DNA from 3 places in the Candidatus Pantoea rara genome. Region 1 is predicted to be linked to each of the others. Evidence: predicted binding sites of a transcription regulator. Region 1 holds the regulator's gene; each other region holds the start of a gene.
What was found. Region 1 encodes LexA, which represses DNA repair genes until DNA is damaged. Its sites were predicted from a motif close to TNCTGTATGTACATACAGNA; they were not measured.
Positions count from the first base shown of each region.

Region 2: a site for LexA is predicted at 3,800-3,819, ahead of ACR8BF_RS10680 (metal-dependent hydrolase). Genes of this name have one in related genera too.
Region 3: a site for LexA is predicted at 6,139-6,158, ahead of ACR8BF_RS12740 (DNA translocase FtsK 4TM domain-containing protein). Genes of this name have one in related genera too.

Region 1 covers NZ_CP194942.1:3,694,067-3,701,286, forward strand. The annotation lists gene dusA (tRNA dihydrouridine(20/20a) synthase DusA) at 154-1,146, opposite strand; gene ACR8BF_RS17460 (conjugal transfer protein TraF) at 1,253-2,503, opposite strand; gene zur (zinc uptake transcriptional repressor Zur) at 2,953-3,474, shown strand; gene ACR8BF_RS17470 (CsbD family protein) at 3,561-3,773, opposite strand; gene dinF (MATE family efflux transporter DinF) at 3,939-5,261, opposite strand; gene lexA (transcriptional repressor LexA) at 5,360-5,974, opposite strand; gene ACR8BF_RS17485 (diacylglycerol kinase) at 6,080-6,448, opposite strand; gene plsB (glycerol-3-phosphate 1-O-acyltransferase PlsB) at 6,577-7,220, shown strand, end outside.
Region 2 covers NZ_CP194942.1:2,258,845-2,266,064, forward strand. The annotation lists gene ACR8BF_RS10655 (fructosamine kinase family protein) at 1-539, shown strand, start outside; gene ACR8BF_RS10660 (YniB family protein) at 561-1,097, opposite strand; gene hxpB (hexitol phosphatase HxpB) at 1,243-1,911, shown strand; gene kduI (5-dehydro-4-deoxy-D-glucuronate isomerase) at 2,087-2,923, shown strand; gene kduD (2-dehydro-3-deoxy-D-gluconate 5-dehydrogenase KduD) at 2,940-3,701, shown strand; gene ACR8BF_RS10680 (metal-dependent hydrolase) at 3,841-4,431, shown strand; gene ACR8BF_RS10685 (L-cystine transporter) at 4,583-5,974, shown strand; gene ACR8BF_RS10690 (DUF6515 family protein) at 6,164-6,550, shown strand; gene osmE (osmotically-inducible lipoprotein OsmE) at 6,613-6,951, opposite strand.
Region 3 covers NZ_CP194942.1:2,679,610-2,686,829, reverse strand. The annotation lists gene aat (leucyl/phenylalanyl-tRNA--protein transferase) at 1-440, opposite strand, end outside; gene cydC (heme ABC transporter ATP-binding protein/permease CydC) at 474-2,204, opposite strand; gene cydD (heme ABC transporter permease/ATP-binding protein CydD) at 2,204-3,973, opposite strand; gene trxB (thioredoxin-disulfide reductase) at 4,117-5,085, opposite strand; gene lrp (leucine-responsive transcriptional regulator Lrp) at 5,606-6,100, shown strand; gene ACR8BF_RS12740 (DNA translocase FtsK 4TM domain-containing protein) at 6,219-7,220, shown strand, end outside.

The DNA.
Region 1 (7,220 bases):
GTTATAGCTATTACAAGAAGCGTGCCAACCATTAACTCATTGATTTTTAGCTAATAACGGTTCGTAAATGCCCGTTAGCCTGGCGAAAAAAACCATATCGTGGCGTAAAAAAAACCAGCCTTCAGGGCTGGTTTTTCAGGGCTGGATTGCGGATCACGCTTCCTGTGGGATCTTATCCGCTACCAGCGCGAGCGCCGCTTCCAGCACACGAACATCAGCACCCGGCTTGTGGGCGTTTTCACTCAGGTGGCGTCGCCATTGACGGGCGCCCGGAATACCCTGGAACATACCCAGCATATGCCGTGTAACGTGTCCCAGATACGTGCCCTTCGCCAGTTCCGCTTCTATATAGGGATACATGGCGCGTACCACTTCCACCGGATTAGCCGCCGGATGCTCACGTCCAAACAATGTCTGATCGACCTGCGCCAGAATGCCAGGGTTTTGATAGGCTTCACGTCCCATCATCACGCCATCGAGGTGCTGCAGATGAGTCTGTGCCTCTTCCAGCGTTTTCACGCCGCCATTAAGCGCGATGGTCAGATGGGGAAAATCGCGTTTCAGCTGATAGACGCGGGGATAATCCAGCGGTGGAATTTCGCGGTTCTCTTTGGGGCTGAGGCCGGAGAGCCACGCTTTACGCGCATGGATGATAAATGTCTCGCACTCACCGCGTCCCGCCACTGTGCCGATAAAATCGGTCAGGAATTCATAGCTGTCCAGCTCATCAATACCGATGCGGGTTTTCACCGTGACCGGAATGGAGACCACGTCGCGCATCGCCTTAATGGCATCCGCGACCAGATTCGCCTCGGCCATCAGGCAAGCGCCGAAACGGCCATTCTGCACCCGATCAGAGGGACAGCCGACGTTAAGATTTACTTCATCGTAACCGCGCTGCTCTGCCAGCTTCGCACACTGCGCCAGTGCTGCCGGATCGCTTCCGCCAAGCTGTAAGGCGACCGGATGTTCAGCCTCACTGTAAGCCAGGTAATCCCCTTTGCCATGAATGATCGCGCCCGTGGTCACCATTTCGGTATAGAGCAGCGTGTCACCGGTCAGCTGACGATGAAAATAGCGACAGTGACGATCGGTCCAGTCGAGCATGGGGGCGATAGAGAAGCGTTGCGAAGAGAAATTAGGCATGAAGCGCAGACAATCCGGTAATTAAAGGTGATGGAATTCTGTGCAAGGATAACACAAGGGCGGACGATAGTGCATCGCCCGCCCCCGAACAGTCTGAATAACGCGCTTAGAAGTTAAAGCCGAGCTGCATCATCGCGCCCCAGGTGTTGTTAGCACCCACTGAGCCCGCCAGATCCAGATGGACGGCTTTGTTAAACGGCGACAGACCGAAACCGGCCGTGGCAACATTCTCGTCGTGAGAACGCATGTCTGCACGATAACCGCCACGCAGCTGCAGCCAGTCAAGTACGCGGTATTCCGCGCCCACACCCGCATACTGGCTGTTATCCTGGGTTTTGAAGCGCTTAGTCTCAGTCAGATCCACATCGCCCGTCACGGTAAACGGACCTTTATCCCAGGACAGGCCGGTGGTGACCAGCGGGCGAATCTGGTAGGTGTCGCGGAAACCATTGACCTCTTTGGTCTGCAGATCGCGCGACACCAGGTTCTGTCCGGTGACACCCAGCGTCCAGTTTTCAGCAAAGGTGGTCGCCAGACCGGCATCAACGTTAAAGCCGGTGTCGGTACTGCGATACTGACTATTGTTGATGTCGTTCTTGTCGTAATTGTAGATGCTGGCGGTGTAGTTATAGAGCCAGGTTTTCTGCACTTTTGGCGTCACGCCTACCGATACGGGCTGACCGGCGATGGTGAACTCATGCGCCACCGCAACGCCATAATCGGTGGTGAGTGCCGCTAAACCATTCGCACTGGAGCGAAGATTATTTTGATCGCCCGGACGTGGGAAAACCGTGCCATTAGCAACACCGCGCAGGTAGTCGATATCACCCTGTACTACGTTAGCGCGGACATGCGCGGTACCGTAGGCTTTGGTGATAAAGGCGAAAGGCAGGGTCTCATTGGGAATGGTAACCGCAACCGCAGCGCCCGCACTGCCGTCGGCTTTGTTACCGCGCAAATCGCTTAGCCTGTTGGCGACATCGCCAGAGGCGGCGCGCAGTTCAGGATAGCCACGGAAAAAATCCGCTGCCGTAAAGTTACCCAGTACCGTGCGGTAGCGATCCACGGTGTCCGAAATATCATCGACTTTATCGAGCAGCTTGTCTTTGTCAGTAACCTGAATACCTGCCGAGGGAATAATAATGCTGACGTTATCGTCGGGTTTGGCGCGCGTCATCAATGCCGGGTTTGCCAGCACTGCGGAGCCATAGAGAGAAGATGCGACGCCGGTGCCGCCCATTGCGTCATTACGTGCATCATACCAGGTCCCTGCCGCCATGGCGGAAGAAGAAAGGAAAAGCGCGGTCACTACAGCGGAGTACTTCAGCGCTGAACGTTGAGCGGATTTTTTCACCATTTGCCTGCCATCACCTGAGAAATTGTCATTGAAACATTCAACGACTGAATAGTTTGTTAGCCCTATTGTGAACCCTGGCTAACGCGTTATTGCTGTGAATTCAAAGGAAACAGTGTCTTAGTTCAAGGGATTGGACGTTTTCCAATCAAAAAATCATTGTAATTGTTCAAACTGCGCCGTGATATTTCAAATAATGCCAGACTTTTCTTAAGTCTTTCTGAACATTACTTCTTAACTCAGTGAGATGCAAAGCAAAAGGCCAACAAATTCCGCTTCAGGTCGATTCAGGGTGGATCTGATTCGTCGTCATATTTGAGATAAAAGACGGGTTAAACTCTGATTATGCTGCTTTATCAGGCAAGTAATGCTGATTTTTAAAACAATACCAACTTCAGCATCGCGAAACTATGTGTGATAAAATAACATCACTTATCCAGCGGAGTATTTTCATGACCAACATGACGTCACAGCAAATTTTGATTCAGGCCGAAAAAATGTGCCTGCAACGCGGTGTGCGTCTGACTTCGCAGCGTGCTGAAGTATTGCGCCTGATGGCCGAACAGCCCGGCTCAATCAGCGCCTATGATTTGCTGGATCAACTTCGCGTCAGTGAACCTCAGGCCAAGCCGCCCACGGTCTATCGTGCGCTCGATTTCCTGCTGGAGCAGGGTTTCATTCATCGGGTGGAATCCAATAACAGCTACGTCATGTGTCATCACTTTGAAGCGCCAGCCCATACGTCGGTGATGCTGGTCTGTGACCGCTGTGCTGCTGTTACAGAGAAACAGGCACAAGGTGTGGAGAAGATTATTACGACGCTGGCAGGTGAGGCGCAGTTTACATTGCGCCACAGTGTGATTGAAGCGCATGGGTTATGTGAAAGTTGTGCTGCGGTTGAAGCCTGTACGCACCAGGAGAGCTGCGAGCATGATCACCATGATGAGGGGAAAAAGCGGGGAAAACGCGGGTAACTGGCACATCCTTGTGCGATTCCATCCCTGTACCCTCCGGTGCGGGCACACCGAAGCGGCTTAAGCTCATTATCAGGATATCGTGATTACCAGCGGTGATCTTTGTTCTTGCCTTCCCAGTCCGTTACTTCGCGCTCTGCTTCATCTTTCGCATAGCCGTAACGTTCCTGGATTTTACCGACCAGCTGATCGCGTTTACCTTCGATAACCTGCATATCATCGTCGGTCAGCTTGCCCCATTTCTCTTTCATTTTGCCTTTGAACTGCTTCCAGTTGCCGCTCGCTTCGTCTTTATTCATGGCAGACCTCCAATCCTCGGGTTTAATGATTATTTTGCTACTCAACAAAATAACGATATAAAGCGCTGGTTAACTGCGCTGCTTAAAGTTAATTGTAGTAGCCAATTTCATAACCATGGAATAATACAGAATAATCCGTATCAACCTGGGCCAGCCTCTGCAGAATCAGGCGTCAAACCAGCTGTTATGACGCCAGTGCTTACGCCAGATGAGCCACAGTGACAGGCCGCGCAGCGCCAGGAAAACCGTCACCGCCAGCCACAGGCCGTGATTGCCCAGCATCGGTATGCTGAGCAACGTCAGAAAGTAGCCTGCCGCTGCCACGACCATGCTGTTACGCATCTCACGTCCGCGCGTCGCGCCAATGAACATCCCATCCAGCAGATAACACCAGACGCCGATCAGCGGCATGATTATCTGCCAGACCAGATAGCGGTCTGCTGTCTGCTGCAGTGACTGAAGAGAGGTCAGCAGGGTGACAATCTGCGGGCCAAAAATGGCATAAGCCAGCGAGAAGAACAGCGCTACCACCAGCGCCTGCCGACAGGCTGAGTGCCAGACCTGCTGCAATTTACTGCCATCTTTTGCGCCATGTGCTTCGCCGGCAAAAGCTTCAACCGCGTAGGCAAAACCATCCAGCGCGTAGGCAGTAAAGGTAATGAACATCAGTAATACTGCGTTAACCGCTACCACATCCGGACCCAGCCGCGCACCCAGCACGGTGAGCGAGGCAAAACAGAGCTGCAGCATCAGAGAGCGCAGCATGATATCCCGGTTGAGGCGCAGCAGCCGGCCGCTGTCACCGCGCCAGCTCTGCTTCAGCAGATTAAACGTAATACCGCGCAGCTTTAACACCCGCCAGACCATAATACCGCCGACGCCCAGCGTGATGTACTCCGCCAGCGCCGTGGCGGTTGCCGCACCCGCGACACCCCAGTGCAACCCCATCACCAGCCAGAGATCGAGCACGATGTTAACCAGATTGCCCACCACCAGCAGGATCACCGGCGCGCGGGCATACTGCACGCCCAGCAGCCAGCCCAGAATCACCAGGTTTGCCAGGGTTGCAGGCGCACTGAGCCAGCGAATCTGAATAAACAGTGCCGCCTGTTCAAGAACATCGGGATTGCCACCAACCAGGTGGGTCGCCAGCTGGATAATCGGATAACGTAAAGCGATGAACAGGACACCTGCCAGCAACGCAATGATCAGCGGCTGTGCCAGTGCACGTGCCAGAGCGGTTTTATCGCCCGCACCAAACGCCTGTGCCGTAAGGCCAGTGGTACTCATTCGAAGGAAAAGCAGCAGCATAAACAGGAAGCTGGTCACTGTTGTCCCGACCGCAACCCCGCCAAGATAGACAGGGCTGTCGAGATGACCAATAACTGCAGTATCGACCACCCCCAGTAAGGGAACGGTGATATTTGAAAGGATCATCGGCAGCGCAAGCCGCCAGAGATTTTTATCCGTTGCCGTGACAAAGCGCATTCGCCGTTCCGTGCTCAGTGTCGCTGCAGTAAAGCAGGCGACAAAATTAGGGCAGACAGAATAGCATCAGAAAAGGCGAATGCACGCAGCCCTCAGAATCAGAGCCACTCGCCGTTACGGACCACGCCAACCGCCAGACCTTCAATAGTCAGCGACTGAGCACGGGTATCGACAACAATCGGGTCGAAATCACTGTTTTCAGGCAAAAGGTGCACGATAGCACCCTGCTTTTTCCAGCGTTTAACGGTGACTTCATCATCAATGCGGGCAACAACAACCTGGCCGTTGCGCACATCCTGGGTTTTATGTACCGCGAGCAGGTCGCCATCCATAATCCCGATATCTTTCATAGACATTCCGCTGACGCGCAGCAGGAAGTCAGCAGATGGTTTGAACAGGCCTGGATCGACCTTGTAATGGGTTTCGATATGTTCCTGCGCCATGATCGGCTCACCGGCTGCAACACGGCCAATCAGTGGCAGCCCTTCAGAGGCTTCTTCTTCCATTAACAGACGAATGCCGCGCGAAGCACCAGAAACGATCTCGATGACGCCTTTGCGCGCCAGCGCTTTCAGATGCTCTTCTGCCGCATTTGGCGAACGGAAGCCCAGCTGCGCGGCAATCTCTGCACGCGTAGGCGGCATGCCCGTTGAAGAAATATGGTCGCGAATCAGGTCATAGACCTGCTGCTGCCTGCTGGTTAATGCTTTCATCCCGCCCCCTGGTTGTTTATACAGTCGCTGTGAGTATATACAGGTATTGGCGAAATGGAAACCGATTGTCAGGTAAAACGCGCCCTCAGGCGCGTTGTGGAAGGGCTATCGCAAATGTGTCCAGAGCAGCGCGACCCAGACAAACAGGGCCAGTATGATGCTGATCAGCACCGCTGCCGAGCCCATGTCTTTTGCGCGGCCCGCCAGCGGATGATGCTCCTGACCGATGCGATCGACCACCGCTTCAATGGCGCTATTGAGGATTTCGACAATGACCACCAGCACCACCACCCCAATCATAAGGATGCGGGCGATCACATCGACATCCAGCCAGCACGCGATAATAATAGCGGCCAGTGCAGCCAGCGCTTCCTGCCGAAACGCCGCTTCATGTTGCCAGGCGGCTCGCAGTCCCTGCCATGAGTAGCCTGCGGCTTTTACTATTCTGATAAGTCCGGTGGCATTATTTGCCATGATGTGGGAACCCTTTCATCGGATTGACGTCAATGTCTGGGCTGCGTGCAATTGGCACCACCACAGATCTTCGCTGCGCTTTCTGATATGCTTGCGGCGCTTTGCTAACAAGAGGCTTCATGTTGTCTATGTCAGGTTGGCGTAAACTCTATTACAAATTACTTAATTTACCACTCTCCTTTTTGGTAAAAAGTAAGGCCATTCCGGCCGATCCCGTGTCTGAACATGGTCTGGATCCGACCCGACCTATTATGTATGTTTTGCCTTACGATTCGAAGGCTGACTTACTGACTTTACGTGCACAGTGTCTGCGGCATCATCTGCCCGACCCACTCACTCCGCTGGAGATTGATGGTTCACTGTTGCCACGCCACGTGTTTATCCATGATGGCCCGCGCGTCTTTCCCTATTTTGTGCCCAGCGTTGAATCGGTGAAAATCTTTCACGATTACCTGGACCTGCATCGCAATAACCCTAAGCTGGATATTCAGATGCTGCCAGTCACGGTGATGTTTGGCCGCGCGCCAGGACGTGAAGTCCAGGGCGAAGCGACGCCGCATCTGCGGGTGCTGAACGGGGTGCAGAAGTTCTTTGCAGTAATCTGGCATGGACGCGACAGTTTTGTCCGTTTCTCGCCGACTGTCTCACTGCGCCGTATGGCAACGGAACACGGTACAGATAAGTCGATTGCCCAGAAACTGGCTCGCGTGGCACGCATCCATTTTGCCCGTCAGCGAATGGCGGCGATCGGCCCGCGTTTACCGGCGCGTCA
Region 2 (7,220 bases), 1.4 Mb from region 1:
AGACGCAGTTTGGCCTTGATTTCGACAACAACATCACTACTACGCCCCAGCCCAACAGCTGGCTGCGACGCTGGTCGGTGTTTTTTGCCGAACAGCGTATTGGCTGGCAATTGCAGCTGGCGGCGGAAAAAGGCATTCAGTATGGTGATACTGAACTGATTATTGCCTCCGTGCAGCGGGTGCTCGCGTCCCATCATCCGCAACCGTCGCTGCTGCATGGCGATCTCTGGCCAGCTAACTGCGCAAGCAGTGACAGTGGCCCGTGGCTGTTCGATCCTGCCTGCTACTGGGGCGACCGCGAGTGTGATTTAGCGATGCTGAGTTGGTACCCCGACCTGCCTCGTCAGATTTACGACGGCTATCAGTCGGTGTGGCCCTTGCCGGATGGGTTTTCGCAGCGCCTGCCTGTCTACCAGCTCTACTATTTGCTAAACCGCGCTAACGTGTTTGGCGGCCACTGGCCTGGCGATGCACAGTTCGCCATTGGCCAGTTGCTGGATGAAGATGCATTGGGCAACAGTCAGGCCAGACCGGCCTGACTGACTGACCGGGAGGGTGTGTCAGATAAAGCCCAACAGCGACAGCGCGAAATAACCGGCTATCGCAATCACTACCGGCAGCACATAGAGTGGGAAGATCTGCAGGAAAATGGTGTGGCGAGGAACGCGCACCTTCTCTTCCAGTTGCTGACGCGTGCGCCCTTCAGGGCCTTTTGCCTGCTCAAGAATCATCTGATCCTCGATGCCCTCTTTGACATGACGCGCCTGACGTCCCATCCGCGCGCCTGATGACTCCAGCGCCAGGCCGACAAAAATCAGAATATAGATCAGCCAGAAGCCCAGGTTCATCTGACCGTTAAATTCCGGTACCGGCGAGTTATGCCAGAAGACATTCAGGAACGGCGTGTTAAAACGCAGCATATCAACGATGACATGGACGAAATCGAGCATAACGGCGTCAATGCCTGGCTGCTTTTCGCTGTGCTTAAACATAAAGCTCAGAACAGAAATAATGGTCGACATCAGCGCCACTAAAAAGAGCACCCAGCCCGCCACTCGCTTAAGGATGGCGATACGGCCAGCCTGTTGATAGGTCATAATATCTCCTGAACCCGGAATCCAATTTGCCGTCAGTCTACCTGCCAAAGGTGAAATTTCCCAAATAAAGCGTGGCCGATCGGGCAGAGAGTGCGCCCGCAGAGAATGATGCTAAGGTAAAGCCGACTTTAAAAGGAGACTTCTGATGCCCTATCACCGCCCTGTCCTCGCCGCCCTGTTTGATATGGATGGCTTACTGATCGATTCTGAGCCGCTGTGGGATCAGGCTGAGCTGGATATCTTTTCAACGCTGGATGTTGACCTGTCACGTCGCAGTGAAATGCCCGATACCCTGGGTCTGCGCATCGACCAGACGGTGCGGATGTGGTACGAAATACTGCCGTGGCAAGGCCCCTCTCAACAGGAGGTCACCGAGCGTATCATCGCGCGTGCCATGACGCTGGTGGATCAGACACGGCCCCTGTTGCCGGGCGTCGAAACGGCACTGCAATTGTGCCGGGATCAGGGACTGAAAATTGGCCTTGCCTCGGCATCGCCTCTACGGATGCTGGAACAGGTACTGGAGATCTTCAATCTGCGCCACTATTTCGATGTTCTGTCTTCTGCAGAAGCGCTGCCCTACAGCAAACCCCATCCGCAGGTCTATCTCAACGCTGCCGAAAGCCTTGCGATTGATGCGCTCAACTGCATCACGCTGGAAGATTCGTTTAACGGCATGATCGCCACCAAAGCCGCGCGTATGCGATCGATCGTGGTGCCCGCCGCTGAGCACCGTGACGATCCGCGCTGGGCGCTGGCAGATGTCCGGCTGGACAATCTTATACAGCTCCGTCTGCAGCATCTGCAGGGATAATCAACAGCCCGCCTGGCGCGGGCTTTTTTTTGCCCTTTACCCCTCTCAGTTGATCCCACTCGCAATAAAATAAAACAACGTTTCATTTTTATTGAATTCCCATGCCGCTCTGCCTAAGATGCCCAAACCGTCCCCTTTCGGGGCATGAATAACCTGACCTGCAGAGAGGCCTGAGATGGACATTCGCCAAAGTATTCACAGCGATCATGCAAAACAACTCGACACTGACGCACTGCGTCGCGAGTTTCTGATTGAGAAGATTTTCACTGCCGACGATTACACCCTGACCTACAGCCATATCGACCGCATCATCATTGGCGGCGTCATGCCGGTGAACAAGCCGGTCACAATCGGTGATGAGATGGGAAAACAGCTGGGCGTCAGCTATTTCCTTGAACGACGTGAGCTGGGCATGATCAATATTGGCGGCCCGGGGCTGGTAGAAGTTGATGGGAAAGCGTGGGAAATCGGCCAGGAAGAGGCACTCTACATTGGCAAAGGTGCGCGCAACCTGCTGTTCCGCAGCCTGAATCCGTCTCAGCCCGCCAAATTTTATTACAACAGTGCGCCCGCACACAGCACCTTCCCGGACAAGAAAATTACGCTGCAGGAGGCTGCCACCGCAACGCTGGGTGATGCCGCGACCTCCAACCGCCGCACCATTAACAAATTCATCGTGCCGGACGTGCTGCCGACCTGCCAGCTCACCATGGGCTTAACCAAACTGGATGAAGGCAGCCTGTGGAACACCATGCCCTGCCACACCCACGAACGTCGCATGGAAGTCTACTTCTACTTCGATATGAGCGAAGAGAGCGCCGTCTTCCACATGATGGGGCAACCGCAGCAAACCCGCCATCTGCTGGTACACAACGAGCAGGCGGTGATATCGCCCAGCTGGTCTATTCATGCCGGTGTTGGCACCCAGCGTTACACCTTTATCTGGGGCATGGTGGGTGAAAATCAGGTCTTTGATGACATGGACCACGTCAAAATCAGCGAGCTTCGCTGAACAGAGGAGAAATACCATGGTACTGAACACGTTTAACCTGGAAGGTAAAGTGGCGCTGGTGACCGGCTGTAACACCGGTCTGGGGCAAGGTATGGCGCTGGGTCTGGCGCAGGCGGGCTGTGATATCGTCGGCGTTAACCGTGATGGCCCGGATGATACCCAGGGCAAAGTCGAGGCGCTGGGTCGCCGCTTCTGGCCGGTGCAGGCCGACCTGATGCAGACCAGTGTGGTGGCCTCTGTGGTTGAACAGGCGGTGGCGGTGGCAGGCAAAATTGACATTCTGGTCAACAATGCCGGCATTATCCGGCGTGAAGACGCACTGAATTTCAGCGAGCAGGACTGGGATGATGTGATGAACATCAACAGCAAGAGCCTGTTTTTCCTTTCGCAGCAGGTTGCCCGTCAGTTTATCGCGCAGGGTCGCGGCGGCAAGATTATCAATATCGCCTCCATGCTCTCTTTCCAGGGTGGAATCCGGGTGCCCTCTTATACCGCTTCAAAAAGTGCCGTAATGGGACTGACCCGTCTCATGGCGAACGAGTGGGCAAAGCATGGCATTAACGTCAATGCCATCGCACCCGGCTACATGGCGACCAACAATACCGAGCAGCTGAGAAATGATGAGTCCCGCAGCGAAGAAATCCTGTGCCGCATTCCGGCCGGACGCTGGGGCGTGCCTGATGACATGATGGGCCCGGTGGTCTTCCTTGCCTCTGCTGCTTCTGATTACGTTAATGGTTACACGCTGGCAGTCGATGGTGGGTGGCTGGCGCGTTAGTCTTTCGGGCGGACAGTGTTTCATCGCTGTCCGCCTTATTAATAATATTCATGCTTCGTTACAGCGTCACATGTTCTCATTTACTGGATAAATCCCTATACTGGATGCATCGACAGTTTCTTTGTAACCAGGTTCTATCATGACGGGCGAAGGCCACATCATTTTTGCCATTGCCAGCGCTATTTTTTCCAAGCGTGCTGAGCTGACACCTGTGCTGGCTCAGGCCGACTGGTGGCATCTTGTTCCCTCAGCACTGCTGACTTGTCTGCTACCCGATATCGATCACCCTAAATCTCTGCTGGGACAGCGACTCAGCTGGCTCTCTCATCCTATTGCACGCGCGTTCGGCCACCGGGGATTTACCCACAGTTTGCTGGCGATTGCCGCCGGATTGTGGCTTTTTCAGATTAACCTGCCTCAGTCGTCACCGATACCGGCCGATGTTCTTCAGGGGCTGACGCTGGGGTACCTTAGCCATATAGTGGCCGATATGCTGACGCCCGCCGGGGTTCCACTGCTGTGGCCCTGCCGCTGGCGCTTCCGCCTGCCGATTCTGCGCAGCCAGAAGGGCAATCAGCTGGAGCGGGCATTGTGTCTGGGACTGGTGGGCTATGCGCTGTGGTTTCCGGTGGGGATGCCATCTTTTGGTGCAAACGGCTGGCCATCCCAGCTGTTCGATACGCTACAAAATGGCGTTGGGCGATTGATTTCCAGTCATACTGCGCAATAAAAGCGCGAAAAAAGCCATTAAGTTATAAACCATGCCATTTGGATATAAGGCACCCTCTGCGCCTGCTGTTACCATTCATGCTGTCTTAATTCGTGATTAACATTATGCGGCCTTCCCGTGACGGAAGGCCGCATTACTCTGGAGTTTCAGCATGGACCTTCCTCTTACGCTTAATATCGTAGCCTTTGTGGTGCTGCTGGTATTACTCTCCCGCTTCAGCCGTCAGAACTGGAGCCTGTCGAAAAAAGTGCTGACCGGTCTGGTGATCGGCGTACTGTTCGGCCTGGCATTGCAGTTGATCTATGGCGAAAACAGCGCAGTGGTTAAAGAGTCGATCAGCTGGTTTAACATCGTCGGTAATGGCTATGTTCAATTGCTGCAGATGGTAGTCATGCCGCTGGTGTTCGTTTCCATTCTGAGTGCGGTCGCCCGTCTGCATAACGCCTCGTCGCTGGGAAAAATCAGCGTACTGACTATCGGTGTTCTGCTGTTTACCACCGCGATCTCGGCGCTGGTCGGCGTCTTCGTCACCGGCCTGTTTGGTCTGAGCGCGGAAGGTCTGGTGCAGGGCGTGCAGGAGACCGCACGTCTTAGTGCGATCCAGAGCAACTACGTCGGCAAAGTCGCTGACCTGACTGTGCCGCAGCTGGTGCTCTCCTTTATCCCGAAAAATCCGTTTGCCGATCTGACCGGAGCCAGTCCGACCTCGATCATCAGCGTCGTCATCTTTGCCGCTTTCCTGGGTGTGGCTGCGCTGCAGTTGCTGAAAGATGATGAAGTTAAAGGCCAGCGCGTGCTGGTAGCGATCGACACGCTGCAGTCCTGGGTGATGAAGCTGGTGCGTTTAGTCATGAAGCTCACGCCATATGGTGTGCTGGCGCTGATGACCAAAGTGGTTGCCGGTTCTAACCTGCAGGACATTATCAAGCTGGGCAGCTTTGTGGTCGCCTCTTACCTTGGCCTTGCCATCATGTTTGGTGTTCATGCCCTGCTGCTGTCGGTCAATGGTATCAACCCGATGCGCTTCTTCCGCAAAGTGTGGCCGGTAATCACTTTCGCCTTCACCAGTCGCTCAAGCGCAGCCAGCATCCCACTGAGCGTTGAGACCCAGACCCGACGTCTTGGCGTGCCTGAGTCGATTGCCAGCTTCGCGGCATCCTTTGGTGCCACAATCGGTCAGAACGGCTGTGCCGGTCTCTACCCGACCATGCTGGCCGTGATGGTTGCGCCAACGGTTGGGATCAACCCATTTGACCCGTTGTGGATTGCGACACTGGTCGGGATAGTCACGCTGAGCTCAGCAGGCGTTGCCGGTGTCGGCGGTGGTGCCACCTTTGCTGCACTGATTGTCCTGCCTGCGATGGGCTTGCCGGTGACCCTGGTGGCGCTGCTGATCTCGATTGAGCCGCTGATTGATATGGGGCGTACCGCACTGAACGTCAATGGTTCAATGACTGCAGGTTCCCTGACCAGCCGCTGGTTAGGAATGACCGATAAACGCGTACTGGAAAGTGACGACAACGCCGAGCTGGCGCACCGTTAATCTGCCTTAAACCTGGCGCGCCCGCGCCAGGTTTTTTTCTGTCTCTCTTCTCCACAATCTCCCCCATTGATGGCGATGCCGTTAAGAAAGCGTTAAGCATGGTAAACAGAGGAAAAATCCGCGCTTTAGTGCTTGTCTTTGCCCAATAAAAGGCGAATTCTGCACCCAGTCTTAGGAGGAGAACACCGGATGAAAAAGATAATCGCCTCGCTTCTGACCCTGACACTTCTGACACCTGCTCTGGCTTTCGCCCATCCTGGCGACTGGGGCCCGGGATGGGGCCGACATGGCGGACCCGGCCCTCACTGGGACCGGCCTGGGCCGATGCGCTTTTTGCCTGAGGCCGCTACTGCGGTACTGATAGGCGGCCTGACTTACTACCTGCTAAACGGCAGTTATTATCAGCGGCACGGTGAGGAGTATGTCATGGTAGAGCCGCCTGCAGAGTCGCGGGTCAGCAGTGAAATGCGGGTACTCGACTTTAACGGCAAACGCTTCTATGTGCAGGCGGGTCACTTCTACCAGCGGCAGATAGACGGCAATTATGTTGAGGTGCCACGCCCGGCAGGATTGTAGTCAGCGCCACAACGAAAAACGGCCCGTCATCATGACGGGCCGTTTGCTATTCAGGGTGGCGATTACTGCTGCTGAACCTGCGGATCGGTGTCATATTCCGCACAGCTCTGGAAGCCGTAGTTCATCACACGGCCGGTGTCGTTGTAGCTCACGAAGTAAGTCTGAGCTTTACCATCGCGCTGACCCAGAACATAAGTCTGGCAGGTGCCGCGCGCGTGAACCATAGTGATTTCAGTAGAAGGCGTACCGGCGATCTGACGAACCTGATCACGGGTCATACCCTTTTTAACATCCTTTACCACTGGCTTAGTCACGTAGCTTTCCGCACGATCATAAGTCGTACAACCAGACAGTGCAGCCAGCGTCAGCGCCGCAGCGATACATCCCATCACTTTATTCATCTTGTTGTTCCTCATTGATTGTCCATGTGGAAACAAGCCTGGAACATAAATGCTGATTTATCAAGTTTATGAGGAACAATTAGTGGCAAGGCAAATGTCAGCATTTCGTAAAGATGGCTGTTTTACTGTCAGCGCCGCCGTATACTTCCTGCCGAAGCAGGCTACGAAAGCGAGACGATTTCAGCTATCTCCACTCTATCGGCACAGGTGCAGATAAGTGTGGCGGTCACGTTGCCTGCCCCTGTTCTCTTGCCCGCTTTCTGTTCATC
Region 3 (7,220 bases), 1.0 Mb from region 1:
AGCCCATACATGCCACCCACCAGCTGATGCTCGTCCCACACCTCAATGGAGTGAGCGTGGCCCAGCTCATACAAACGCAACCAGGCACGTTTCATCTCAAAAGTGATCCAGGTGCCTTCCTCGCGACCTGTGGCACAGCCCTCAATCACCTCATCAAACGATTCATTCATCGTTACCCGATAGGGCGAACGGCTGTGGAAACGTTTCATGCTGCGGCTGAGGTGAAACTGCTCGGGCAACAGAACTGCACGGGGATCGGGCGACCACCAGAGAATCGGATCGCCAGGTGAAAACCACGGAAAGATGCCGCGCTGATAGGCGTTAAGCAGCCGGGCAGGGGAGAGATCCCCACCCATGGCCAGCAGGCCGTTTGGCTCACGCAGCGCCATCTCAGGTGGGGGAAATTGCAGAGATTCCCGTGACAGTTGTACCAGTCTCATCGCGTTAAGTTACTCATCAGCATTTCGCTAAGACTATAACGCAATACGTTGCCGGAAACGCCAGTAGCGACCCGCTTTTGAGATTAATTCCGCATGGCTACCCTGTTCAACAATGGCACCATTATCCATCACGCAGATGCGATCCATCTGTTCCAGGCCGCTGAGGCGATGAGTGACCATGATGACGGTCTTTCCGGCGATCAGCCGCTGCAGCAGGGCAAGGATATGTTGCTCGGTGGTGGCATCCAGCCCTTCGGTAGGTTCATCCAGCAGCCAGAGATCGCCGTTATGCAGTAACGCACGCGCCAGCGCCAGACGACGCAGTTCGCCACCCGATAACGGGCGACCCCCTTCTCCCATCCAGGCGTTTAAACCTTCCTGGTTTTCAAGCAGGCGCTGCAGGCCGACGTCGTTCAGCACGCGGCATAACTGCTCATCGCTGGCACCGGGGCAAGCCAGCAGTAAGTTATCGCGCAGACTCTGACTGAAGAGGTGAACCCGCTGAGTCACTACGCTGATGCGCTGGCGCAATGCGGGCTCTGACCATGTGATGACTGGCAGAGCATTCAGGCTGATAACGCCGCGCTGGCTCTCCCAGCCACGCGTTAACAGCGCCAGCAGTGTTGATTTCCCGCAGCCGGTCGGTCCCAGCAGCGCAATGTGTTCACCGGCCGCCACCTTAAGCGTACAGCCGTTCAGCACCTTATCCGAACGGTCGGGATAGCTGAAGTCGAGCTGTTCGATATCGACCGAGAGAGGTCCTGGCCGGGCATCTGACTGTGCCGGGAAAGCGATCGCGGGAGACTGATCGATAATGTCATTGACCCGCTGAGCGGCGTTTATCACCTGTGACATGGGCAGGAAGGCTCCTGCTACCGGTGCCAGTGCCTCGAAGGCGGCCAGGGCGCAAAACACCACCAGGGCAATCAGTGAACCGGGCAACTGCTGTTCACTAATGGTTGCGGCACTGAGCCAGAGCAGAAGTGTGACCGTTGCACCGCTGACCAACAGTAGCAGGCTTTGTGCCGTGGCCTGCAAACGCTGTTGCTGATTCTGTGCCTGTTGCCAGCGCTGTTCATCTTCATCAAGTTGCTGACGCCAGCCCTGTGAGGCACCGTATAAAGTCAGTTCAGCCTGAGCCGCCAGCCACTGCATCAGCTGTAAGCGCCAGCGGGCGCGACTCTGAGCAATAGCGACGCCTGCCGGTGACCCGAGACGATAAAAAAGGGCGGGCATCAGGACCAGTGTACACAGCATGATGCCGCCCAGCGTCAGTGCCAGCTGGAGATCAATAAAACTCATCCCGATGGTGACCACGATAATCACGACTAATGCGCCCAGCAGCGGCGAGATAACGCGCAGATAGAGATGATCCAGCGTATCGACATCAGCCACGAAGCGGTTGAGCAGGTCCGCCTGTCGGAACCGCGAAAGCTGGCCCGGTGAAAGAGCCATCAGGCGGCTGAACGTGTGGACCCGCAGATGCTGAAGCACCCTGAACGTCGCATCGTGGCTGACCAGCCGTTCAGCATAGCGTGCGGCGGTGCGGATAATGGCTGCACCCCGAACGCCTGCCGCAGGCAACATGTAGTTAAAGGTATAGAGACCAGCAACACCTGCCACTGACGAGGCGGCCAGAAACCAGCCAGACAGCGTCAGCAGGCCGATGCTGGCCAGCAGGGTAACAATCGCCAGCACGATGCCCAGCGCCAGGCGAAAAGGGTGGCACAGCCAGAGACGAAGAAAAGGACGCAAGGCGGACATCAGCGGATCTCCTGTTGACGATGCTTCAGCATCTCACTAAAGGCACCTGGCTGTTGTGACAGCTGCTGCCAGTTACCCTGTTGCACCAGCTTACCCGCTTCCATCACCCAAAGGGTCTGCCAGCGACTCAGCGTATCGATCTGATGAGTAATCATCAGCGTGGTCTGCCGCGCTGCCGCCCCGTTCAGCGCCAGCATCACATGACGTTCGCTGAGTGCATCCAGGCTGGCTGCCGGTTCATCGAGCAGCAAAAAATGTGAGGGTTTATAGAGGGCACGTGCGACCGCGACCCGCTGCGCCTGGCCCACCGACAGCTGATTACCGCCATCGCCAGGCTGGGTCTCAATGCCCTGAGGCAGACGCGGCAGGAACTCGTTGATGCCACAGGTTTCCAGCAGCGCGGCAAAGCGATCGCCATCCCAGGCGGCATTCATCACGATGTTGTCGCGCAATGTATCGGCCGGTAACTGAGGATTCTGTCCTACCCAGCTCAGTTGCTGATGCCAGTCACTCCGGTGTATATCGCGCAGTTCAACGCCATTGGCTTTCAGCGAGCCCTGATAAGGCAGAAACCCGAGCAGAGCATTCATCAGGGCCGTTTTACCCGCCCCGCTTTGACCGACCAGTGCAATCTGCTCACCCGCGGCAACGGTAAAAGTGAGCGGGCCACACAGCACCTGGCCATCGGGTGCGCAGACACACAGATCATCAGCGATTAGCGCGATTGCGCGATCCGTAGTGAAAGGGCGCTGGCCTTTCTGCGGTGCAGCGTCGGGCGTTGCCTGCATAAAGGCTTCAAGCGCATCGGCACCGCCCACCGCCTGAGCTTTGGCGTGATAAAACGCACCGAGATCGCGCAGTGGCTGGAAAAATTCCGGGGCGAGGACCAGCACCAGGAAGCCGGCAAACAGCGTTACGCCCCGGCCATAATCGCCGAAATGCAATTCGCCCAGATAGGAGAAGCCAAAATAGACTGCCACCACGGCGATCGCTAACGAGGCAAAAAACTCAAGTACGGCGGAGGAGAGAAAGGCTAAGCGCAGCACTTCCATGGTGCGCTGGCGAAAATCGGTGGTGGCAGCGGCAACGGCCTGCTGCTCTGCTTCACCACGATGAAACAGCCTCAACGTCTCTCTGCCGCGCAGACGGTCAAGAAAGTTACCGCTCAGACGAGCCAGCACCAGGAAGTTTCTGCGGTTGGCCTCGGCCGCACCCATTCCGACGAGCGCCATAAACAGCGGAATTAACGGTGCGGTGGCAAAGAGGATCAGACCTGCCGTCCAGTTCAGCGGAAAAATAGTCAGCAGAATGCAGCAGGGGATCAGTACCGCCAGCGTCATCTGTGGCAGATAGCGGGCGTAATACTCCTGCATCTCTTCAATCTGCTCCAGCAGCAGGGTTGCCCAGCTACCGGCTGGCTTTCCCTGAATCCACGCCGGGCCCAGATCAGATAAACGGTCCAGAACTCGCTGACGTAAAGCCTGGCGAATCGCCTGCCCGGCTCGATAGCCGGTGAGTTCCCGGGCGTAGTTAATCAGGGCACGGAACACAAAACAGAGCAGTAATAGCAGAATGCTGATCGTCAGGGTTTCACGTGGTTGCTGCTCAATAATCAGCGCCTGGAGCAGCGAGGCCAGTAAACCGGCCTGGGCAATGATCAGCAGTGCACTCGCCATGCCCAGCAGCGTGTTGAGTCGCAACCAGCGACCGGCGAAATGACGTTGCTGACGAAGCCAGCGGGTAAGATGCTGCTGCCGCGATTTGTCCATGCGAGACCATGATAAATGTCGATGATGGGGGAAAATGGAAAGACATTTCCATCTCTTCAGGCGCAAGAATCTAGCATGACAGCAATAAAAAAGGCGACGGAAAAACCGTCGCCTGGAACATTTAAGATCAGAGGGTTAACAACTTACTGATCGTTTTTAACTAACCCGTCAAGAAAACGCTCAGCATCTAACGCGGCCATGCAACCGGTGCCCGCAGAGGTGATCGCCTGACGATAGATATGGTCCATCACATCACCCGCTGCAAAGACGCCAGGGATGCTGGTCTGCGTTGCGTTGCCATGCAAGCCGGACTGAACTTTGATGTACCCGTTCTCCAGCGCCAGCTGACCTTCAAAGATGGCCGTGTTCGGGCTATGTCCGATAGCAACAAACAATCCCGCCACTTCCAGCGCTTCTGTCTCATCACTGTTCTGTGTAGAACGCAGCGTCAGACCGGTCACGCCCATCTGATCGCCCACCACTTCTTCCAGCGTGCGATGGGTGTGAAGCACGATATTGCCGTTACGCACTTTTTCCATCAGGCGGTCGATCAGGATTTTTTCAGCGCGGAAGCTGTCACGACGGTGAATCAGATGCACTTCAGCCGCAATGTTGGCCAGATAGAGCGCTTCTTCAACGGCCGTGTTGCCACCGCCAATCACCGCGACTTTCTGATTACGATAGAAGAAGCCGTCACAGGTTGCGCAGGCAGAGACGCCTTTACCTTTAAATGCCTCTTCAGAAGGCAGGCCCAGGTAACGCGCTGATGCACCTGTAGCAATGATCAGCGCATCCGCAGTGTATTCGCCGCTGTCGCCAGTGAGGCGGAACGGACGGTTCTGCAGATCGACGGTGTGAATATGGTCGAAAATGATCTCAGTATTAAATTTTTCGGCATGCTCATGCATGCGCTCCATCAGCGATGGACCTGTCAGATCATGCGGGTCGCCCGGCCAGTTCTCTACTTCAGTAGTGGTGGTCAGCTGTCCGCCTTTTTCCAGACCGGTGATTAGCACCGGGTTCAGGTTGGCGCGTGCAGCATAAACGGCTGCGGTATAACCCGCTGGGCCGGAGCCCAGAATGAGTAACTTACTGTGTTTGCCCGTACTCATGCGTTCCTCAGTTTCATTCGGCTGACATAACCTGCGATTGTAGGGAATATCCGGCGACAATGACAAGGCTTAGCCAATTTTGTTAACGATAGCTGCAAACGGCGTAGACGATGAGCGGCGGTTTTGCCTGGTCAATGCGCCAAAAGGGGGCAAAACTCGGGTTGAAGCAGTGCAATAGTGGAAAAATACTCATTTAAAAACAGATACCCAGCGGTCTGTCTGGCATCTTGTCCTGAATTTGGTGATTTTACTTTGACAATCGCCTGCGCTTTTGCGAAAACATTATCAGAAGCGAATAACATTTATCGGAACAAAACAGATTTTCCTCGCCTGTTTTGCACTTAACGCCGAATAAAAGCAGCCTGATATGGATAATGACGCATGATGTGGACAGACACCATACGTCATATCGATAGGTGTCAGATCACAGGCTCTGTTAGCTCACTTCAGAAATGCCCCGAACAATGAGCGTTTTCAGGGCGTGGCAGGTAAAGGGAAGGAATTAAGAGAGACAATAATAATGGTAGACAATAAGAAACGCCCCGGGAAAGACCTAGACAGAATTGACAGGAACATTCTGAATGAACTTCAGAAAGATGGTCGCATTTCAAACGTAGAGCTTTCCAAACGCGTAGGCTTATCGCCTACGCCATGTCTTGAGCGCGTGCGTCGTCTCGAACGTCAGGGATTTATTCTTGGCTATACCGCGCAGTTGAACCCGCACTATCTGGATGCGTCTCTGCTGGTATTTGTTGAGATTACTCTGAATCGTGGTGCGCCGGATGTGTTTGAGCAATTTAACGCCGCTGTGCAAAAACTTGAGGAAACTCAAGAGTGTCACCTCGTTTCCGGCGATTTCGACTACCTGCTGAAAACGCGCGTACCTGATATGTCTGCCTATCGTAAGCTGCTGGGTGAAACCCTGTTGCGCCTGCCGGGCGTAAACGACACGCGAACTTATGTGGTGATGGAAGAGGTCAAACAGAGCAATCGACTGGTGATCAAAACTCGCTGATGCGGGGCAGGTGCAAAACCTGTGAGATTTCGGTACACTCCTGTGAATTCATACAGGATCAGCGTCGGGCTTGCCCGACGCTGTTGCTTCTTACTTTACAGGCACCTGGAGAGTCCTCTTGAGCCAGGAATATACAGAAGATAAAGACGTTTCGTTACAATCGCTGAGCAGTGGACGTCGTCTGCTTGAAGCGTTGCTTATTCTGGTGGCGCTGTTTGCCATCTACCTGATGGTTTCACTGGTCAGTTTTAACCCTTCCGACCCAAGCTGGTCGCAAACGGCCTGGCATGAACCTATCCATAATATCGGCGGCAGCGTTGGTGCCTGGCTGGCTGACACCTTACTCTTCATCTTTGGTGTGATGGCGTACGCCATTCCTCCCGTCATCCTGGGTCTGTGCTGGATTGCTTTCCGTCAGCGCGACAGCCAGGACTACTTTGACTACTTTGCCGTTGGGCTACGCTTAATTGGCGTCCTTGCGCTGGTGGTGACGACCTGTGGTATGGCGGCGCTGAACGCCGATGATATCTGGTACTTCGCGTCGGGTGGCGTGATTGGCAGCCTGGTGAGTAATGCAATTGCCCCCTGGTTCAGTCCGGCTGGCGGCACGCTGATGCTGCTTTGCGTCTGGGCGGCGGGCATTACCCTTTACACGGGCTGGTCATGGCTCACCATCGCAGAAAGAATTGGTGGCGTGGTGATGGGTGTGCTGACGTTTGCCAGCAACCGCTCACGTCACGATGAACCCTGGCAGGAAGAGGATGATGAGCAGGACGCACGTGAATACGCGGATGTCCCTGAGCTGCATGCGGCCGATCACGATGATGATGTGCTGCTTTCAGCCCCACGTGCAGCCCCTGAGTCTGCGCCGTCACAGCCCGATCCGTTACTGGCTAAAGCGGCAGCTGCAACCAGTGCGGCGGTAGCGGCAACTGCGGAAGCCGCAGAGGTGACTCTCGCTCCGGTAACACCTGCGCCTGCCGCTGTTGCAGCGTCTGCTGTTCCTGCGTTTACGGCATCTGCTCCTGCAGCAATGCCTGCATCGCCGACGGCACAACCTGCAACTGCGGCCGAACAGAGCGCGCCCGCATCCTATGGTGCAGCGACTGTTCCGACTCCG